Regions from separate parts of the Cupriavidus sp. 21MJTG02-4 genome, predicted to be linked through region 2. Evidence: predicted binding sites of a transcription regulator. Region 2 holds the regulator's gene; the other holds the start of a gene.

Region 1 (3,489 bases), on a different contig from region 2:
AGAAGCGGCCGCGCCGGGTGACGTATTGACCCGGCTGCTGGCTATAATCAGCCCGTGATTTTATCACGCGGCCCTGTCCGTGCCGCGCCTGTGGCCGTCCGCCACGCTTCCCGATCCAAGACACCATGGCCGAACCTATCCTGATCGCCAAGAACGCCGAGCACGAACTGGCCCTGCTGCCGCAGATGGGCAACCGGCACGGATTGATCACCGGCGCCACCGGTACCGGCAAGACCGTGACCCTGCAGACGCTGGCGCAGGGGTTTTCGCGGCTGGGCGTGCCGGTCTTCATGGCCGACGTCAAAGGTGATCTGACCGGCATTTCCATGCCGGGCCAGCCCTCGGACAAGCTCAAGGCGCGGCTGGAGGAGCTGAACCTGCCGGAACCGGCCTGGGGCGGTTGCCCGACCACGCTCTGGGACGTCTTCGGCCAGAAGGGGCATCCGGTGCGGGCCACCATTTCGCACATGGGGCCGCTGCTGCTGTCGCGCATGCTGGAACTGAACGACACGCAGCAGGGCGTGCTCAACCTGGTGTTTCGCATCGCCGACGCCAACGGCCTGCTGCTGCTCGACGCCAAGGACCTGCGCGCCATGCTCCAGCACGTTGGCGACAACGCGGCGCAGTTCACCACCGAGTACGGCAATATCTCCGCGGCGTCGATCGGCGCGATCCAGCGTGGCCTGGTTGCGCTGGAGTCGCAGGGCGCGGACGTGTTCTTCGGCGAGCCGATGCTGAACCTGGAAGATTTCATCCAGACGGACAAGGGCCAGGGCGTGGTCAACATCCTGGCGGCCGACAAGCTGATGAACTCGCCCAAGCTCTATGCGACGTTCCTGCTGTGGATGCTGTCCGAGCTGTTCGAGAAGCTGCCCGAGGCCGGCGACCTCGACAAGCCGAAGCTGGTCTTCTTCTTCGACGAGGCGCACCTGTTGTTCACCGACGCGCCCAAGGCGCTGCTCGACAAGATCGAGCAGGTGGTGCGGCTGATCCGCTCCAAGGGCGTTGGCGTGTACTTCGTCACGCAGAATCCGGCCGATATCCCCGACACGGTGCTGGGCCAGCTCGGCAACCGCGTGCAGCATGCCTTGCGCGCGTTCACGCCGCGCGACCAGAAGGCGGTGAAGGTGGCGGCCACCACCATGCGCGCCAACCCGAAGCTTGATGTGGAGAAGGTTATCGGGGAGCTAGGCGTGGGCGAGGCACTGGTGTCGCTGCTCGATGCCAAGGGCACGCCGGGCGTGACCGAGCGCGCCTGGGTGCTGGCGCCGGGTAGCCGCATCGGCCCGGTGACCGACGACGAACGCAAGCAGCTGATCGCGACGTCGCTGGTGGCGGGGACTTACGAAAAGACGATCGACCGCGAGTCGGCCTACGAGAAGCTGCGCGGCAGCGTGGCGCCGGCGGGCAATGGTGGCGGCGCCACGGCGCAGAAGCCAACAGCCGGTGCGCCGGCCGAAGAGGGCGGCTGGCTGGGTACCGCCGGCGAGATCTTCGGCTCGCTGACCAAGGGTACCGGCAAGACCGGCCGCGGCGATTCCATCCTGGAATCGATGGCGAAGTCGGCCGCGCGTACCGTGGGCTCCCAGGTCGGACGCGAACTGATCCGCGGCGTGCTGGGCAGCCTGCTGGGCGGCGGCAAGAAAAAGTAGGCGCCGCTCAGCGTGTGCCGGTCTGCGATGCCGGCCGGTTTTCCGCTGCGGCCTTCGCGGCGGCCGCGTCTTCGCGCATCTTGCGGCTGAACAGGCGCGCGAAGAACCACGCCATGCCGATGATAAAGACGATGACGCCGAGGCTCATCAGCCCGGTGCTGGTCGTAAAGAGGATCTTGAAGGCTTCCATGCGGTTCTCCCTGTGAGAGTTCGACGGGTTGCACGCATTTGCGGTGCGACGTCGAGTGTAGGGAGCCGCGCCGCGCGAGCCATTGAGTAGGATCAAGCTCGCGACAGCGGGAAAGATGGCGAGCGGGCAGCACGCCCGCTGCAAGTCAGTTCTTGGTGCCGAACAAACGATCGCCCGCGTCACCGAGGCCCGGAACGATGTACGCGTGTTCGTCCAGATGGCTGTCAAGCGAGGCGACGAACAGCTTCACGTTCGGATGCGCCTTCTGGAACACCTCCACGCCCTCCGGGGCCGCCACCAGGGCGACGAAAGTGATGGCGTCGTCCTTCACGCCGCGGCGCTTCAGGACATCGACGGCATGCGCGGCCGAATAGCCGGTGGCGACCATCGGATCGCACAGGATAAAGCTGCGGTCTTCCACGTCAGGCAGGCGCACCAGGTATTCCACCGGACGATGCTGATCGTCGCGATACACGCCGATATGCCCGATCCGCGCCGACGGGATCAGCTCCACCAGGCCATCGCTCATGCCGACGCCGGCGCGCAGCACCGGCACGATGGTCAGCTTCTTGCCGGCGATCACCGGGGCTTCCAGCGGTACCAGCGGCGTTTCGATATGGCGCGTGGTCAGCGGCAGGTGGCGCGTGATCTCGTAGCCCATCAGCAGCGTGATCTCGCGCAGCAGCTCGCGGAACGTGCGCGTTGACGTGTCCCGGTCGCGCATATGCGAGAGCTTGTGCTGGATCAGCGGGTGGTCGAGGATGTACAGGCTGGGGAAACGCGGGTCTTGTTTCATGGCGGCGGCGAAGGGCTCGGCGGGAGAGGGTGAAGCGGGCGGCCCCGGTCTTGTGAACCAGGGCGCCGCGCCGTGGTAGCGCGATTGTAATGGAAGCGGGCCGCAGCGCGGCTGCGGCGGCCCGTGCCAGTCGCTACGTTTCCGAGCCTGCCGTGCTAACCGGCTGTCAGTCGAGCGCGCGGTTCTTCGACTCGATGTCGACCATATAGATCGCGAGCGCCGCCACGGCCAGGAACGACGAGAGCAGCACCAGGGCCAGCGTGAAATGCGTGGCCATGACCGGGGCAACGATGGCCGGCGCGAACAGGCCGCCGAAGCGCGCCATGGCGCCGGCCGTGCCCATCCCGCTGGCGCGCAGGTCGGTTGGGTACACCTCCGGCGTGAAGGCGTAGAGCGCGCCCCAGGTGCCGAGCAGCGAGAAGCTCATCAGCAGGGTCGAGCCAACCACCAGCGTCGGCGACTGGCCCAGGCTGTAGAGCATGCAGCCCGCGGCGCTGAGCAGCAGGAAGCCGATCAGCGTCGGCTTGCGGCCCCAGCGCTCGACGCCATGCGCGGCGAGTGCGAAGCCCGGCAGTTGCACCAGTGCGAGCAGGATCAGGAAGACCTGGCCGCGCATGAAGCCGAAGCCCTGGCCCGCCAGCTTCACCGGCAGGTAGACGAAGACACCGTAGTAGGCGATCGAGATCAGCGCCCACGCCACCAGCAGGCTGATGCTGCGACGACGGAAGCCGGTCTCGAACAGCGCCAGCACCGACTTGCGCTCCATCTTCTGCGGTTCCAGCGTGCCGATTTCAACCGAAACGCGATTGGCGGCCGCCACTCGCTGCAGCACCGCGCGTGCTTGCGCAGAG
Region 2 (3,489 bases):
TTTCCTCGATGTCGCCACGCGTTACCGGCTGGCGATAAGCAATGATCGCCAACGTTTCCATGACGGCCCGGGAATACTTGGGGGGCTTCTCTGGATTGAGGCGATCGAGGTATTCCCGCATCTCAGGCCGGCTCTGGAAACGCCAGCCGCTGGCCAGTGCCACCAACTCGACCCCGCGCTGGCGCCAGTCCTGGCGCAACTCATCGAGCAGGACCCGAACAGTGTCCGCGCCGACATCGTCTGCAAACAGACGGCGCAGGTCGCTCACGCGCAAGGGCTCCTGCGCACAGATCAGCGCAGTCTCGAGGACGATCTTCGCCTCTTGGGTATTCATGTTGGGTGTGCAGCCTGTCTTTGCACCTGCTCAGGGACGAATCCGGAGCCCTGGACATTGTGGATTCAACGGTGCGATTGCCACCGCCATCTCATCGCGCAGCAAACCCGAAAGCGTTTCGCTTCGAGACCGTGCACCTTCTTTTGCTTCGATTTGCCGGGCGTGTTCCGGCAGGAGATTGCCCGGTCACCGGCAAGTACCAGTGCACGAACCTCTTGCACGCGCCCACATGGGCGGACATGGCTTCCGGCGAACGTCCGCCTGGGCCGCAAGAAAAACGAATATCGGGATCAGGGCCAGCAATGACCGCACCACGGTCGCAGAGCCAGCCGGACTTTTGAACAGATATTATGAACCGGATGGACTGCGGAAGGGTTCGGCGCCGAATTGTCGGCTCATTGCCCGAAACCCCGGACGCGCCCCTTTTTTGGAAGGGCTGCCAGGCGCTGCTCGGAAACACGCCGCGCGATACCGCAATGCAGGCGATTGTATGGCATTCCCGCATCCGCCTGCAACCACCGCGCACTCGCGCGCCTTCACGGTGGCTTCAAAACACCAGGCAGAAACCATGCTCGGCCAGCGAATGTGGCAATAACACCGCTCGACCGATTCCCAGGCCGCCGAAGACCATGACCGCCAATCCAGCCCCCGTCCTGACCCAACGGCGGCGCGCCCAAGCGCGCAGCAGCCCCGAAAAGCTGGATAGCGCCAGCAAATTCGGTAACGTGCCAAGCCCGAACGCGCCCATTACCAGTGCTCCCGAGGGAGCATTGCCGGCCAGTAACGCGAGAGCAAGCGCACCATAGACCATGCCACAGGGCACGAGCCCCCACGCCAAGCCCATGCCGTAGCGGCGCACCAGACCACCGCTTCGCGCCGCCGTCGCCGGAGTTTTGCGGCGAAGCCGGCCGAAGCTTCCGGCAACGGCGGTCCCCGCGCGCGCGCCGAAGCGTTCCAGCCACACGATGGAAAACGCTTCGCCGCGTATCAGGCGCCAGCCAGATACCAGCAGCATGGCGCTCCCGGCGCCGAATAGCCAGCGCTGAACGGGCAGGTAATCCTGGCGCCAGGCCGTCGCCCCCACCGCCCCAAGGATCGCACCGAGCAGCATGTAGGTGGAAATCCTGCCCACATGCATCACCAGCAACTCCAGGAGCCAGTCTTGGGGGCGCCGCACCAGGGCAATCGGCACGTCCGCGGCGCGCTGCTCGACTGCGAGGGCAACGCCACCGCACATGGCAGCGCAATGAAAGCCCCCCAGCAAGGCAAGCATGAAAACACTGAGAAGCACACCAAAAGTCAATTGCAACTCCCTACCGCATCACATCGCGCGTTAAAATGCATGCATTGCGCCCTCGCCGCTCATTCCTTGCAGGTTCCAATTGCTAACATCCATCCCCGTCACCGAGATGTCGCCCCGTTGCTCCACTTGCGGCATGGGGCAACTGTGCCTGCCGGTGGGCATGAGCCAGCAGGATCTGCAAAAGATGGATACCCTGGTGCAAGAGCGCGTCCGTGTCCACAAGGGCGAAACCCTGTACCGCATGGGCGATCCGCTGACTGCGGTTTATGCCATTCGCTTCGGCACCCTGAAGACGCATGTCACCACGGAAGACGGCCGCTCGCAAATCACCGGCTTCCATTTGCCTGGCGAAGTGGTCGGCCTCGACGGCCTGGGTGAAATGCAGCACGCCTCGGATGCCACCGCGCTTGAAGACACGGAAGTATGCGTCGTACGCATGGCCGATCTTCAGGCGCTGTCCATGGATCTGCCATCGCTGCAGCAGCAGTTCCTGCGACTGATGGGTAAGGAAATATCGCATGATCAGCTCATGCTCGTCACGCTGGGGTCCATGCGTGCCGAAGAGCGCCTTGCCGCGTTCCTGATCAACTTGTCAGAACGTCTGTCCGCACGCGGGTATTCGTCGACCGAGTTCGTCATGCGCATGAGCCGGGAAGAAATCGGCAGCTATCTCGGATTGAAGCTCGAAACGGTCAGCCGCCTGTTCTCGCGATTCGCCGAGGCCGGCCTGATCCAGATCCGTCAACGCCACGTCAAGCTCGTCGACATGGAAGGCATCAAGCAAGTCTACAGCCGCTCCTGTTGAGGCGGTCTGACCGCCTTGTCCGGCAAGGCGGTCCGCTTCAGCCCAATCACTCCAGTTCGTCCGTTTCGCTGAGCTTCGTCGGCATGGTGTAGAGCGTCAGTCCGCTGGACAATGCGCAGAATACCCAGGCCAGCAAGAACCCAATCGTATAGATGGCCTCTCGCGAGGCGTCGATCGGCTGGCCGAAGAAATTCAGATCTCCGGGATCCACCACAGAAAACACCGTTGCCGTGGCCACCCCGGCCATCAGGAACGCCGGCCACAGTACCCACATCAGCCAGCGCAGCCTCATGGCCGCCTCGCTTGCGGTGCCTTGGCACTGCCCGGGACCCCTTCCGCCTTCTCGACGACCAGGCCATGCCGGGACACGCCTTCGACCACCGGCCGGTCAGGATGGGTGGAAGCCAGCCAGATGGTTACGCCACAAGCCACTATGGCCAGCAACGGGCCGCTCATCAGCAGCCACGGCCACGGCTCCTTCCACCACGGATTACTTTCTTGCATCGTCTTGCCCCCCTTCGTCGGCGCCTCACCGAGGCGCTCGCGGTTGGACCGGCACAGCGCCAATGCGCTGCACCGCCCTTAGCATCACAAATTGCGCGGCACGATGAAACTGGTAGATTGCCTGATTTGCGCACTACCTTGCCCCGAACCTTCGCTTGTCACCGTCACGCTGATCTTGTGCGTACCCTGCGCGGCATCGTCGATCGGCACGCGAATCCGGATCGGCACCAGCTTGTTCGACGTCGGCGCCAGGGCCTTCGCGTCGGGATCGTACTCGACCGTCAGGTTCTTCAGATCGTCGCTTTCGGCGCGCACGCTGATGCGCATGGGGGCCTCGGTGGTGTTGATCAGCTGCAGTCGATAGACGTTCTCGATCCAGCGTCCATCCACCTCACGCCCCAACGCCCCGCGATCGCGGATGATGTCGACCTTCAACGGCGTGCGCAGCGCTAGTGACGCCACGAAACCAGCAACCATCACCAGCCAGATGACCGAGTAGATGATGGTCCGTGGCCGCACCAGCCGCTTGCGCGCCACCGCGGC

What was found. The regulator FNR, encoded in region 2, switches genes on or off when oxygen is low (the NO sensors DNR and NnrR bind a similar motif). The targets are predictions, from matches to a motif close to TTGATNNNNATCAA.
Region 1: a site for FNR is predicted at 1,925-1,938, ahead of AC3FKH_RS12490 (DUF3149 domain-containing protein). Genes of this name have one in related genera too.

What each region holds. Positions count from the first base shown of each region.
Region 1 covers NZ_JBYOJP010000005.1:177,969-181,457, reverse strand. The annotation lists gene AC3FKH_RS12495 (helicase HerA-like C-terminal domain-containing protein) at 126-1,652, shown strand; gene AC3FKH_RS12490 (DUF3149 domain-containing protein) at 1,660-1,842, opposite strand; gene upp (uracil phosphoribosyltransferase) at 1,988-2,638, opposite strand; gene AC3FKH_RS12480 (MFS transporter) at 2,805-3,489, opposite strand, start outside.
Region 2 covers NZ_JBYOJP010000010.1:105,648-109,136, reverse strand. The annotation lists gene scpB (SMC-Scp complex subunit ScpB) at 1-334, opposite strand, end outside; gene AC3FKH_RS20290 (sulfite exporter TauE/SafE family protein) at 882-1,637, opposite strand; gene fnr (fumarate/nitrate reduction transcriptional regulator Fnr) at 1,717-2,442, shown strand; gene AC3FKH_RS20280 (hypothetical protein) at 2,489-2,734, opposite strand; gene AC3FKH_RS20275 (FixH family protein) at 2,731-2,946, opposite strand; gene ccoG (cytochrome c oxidase accessory protein CcoG) at 3,031-3,489, opposite strand, start outside.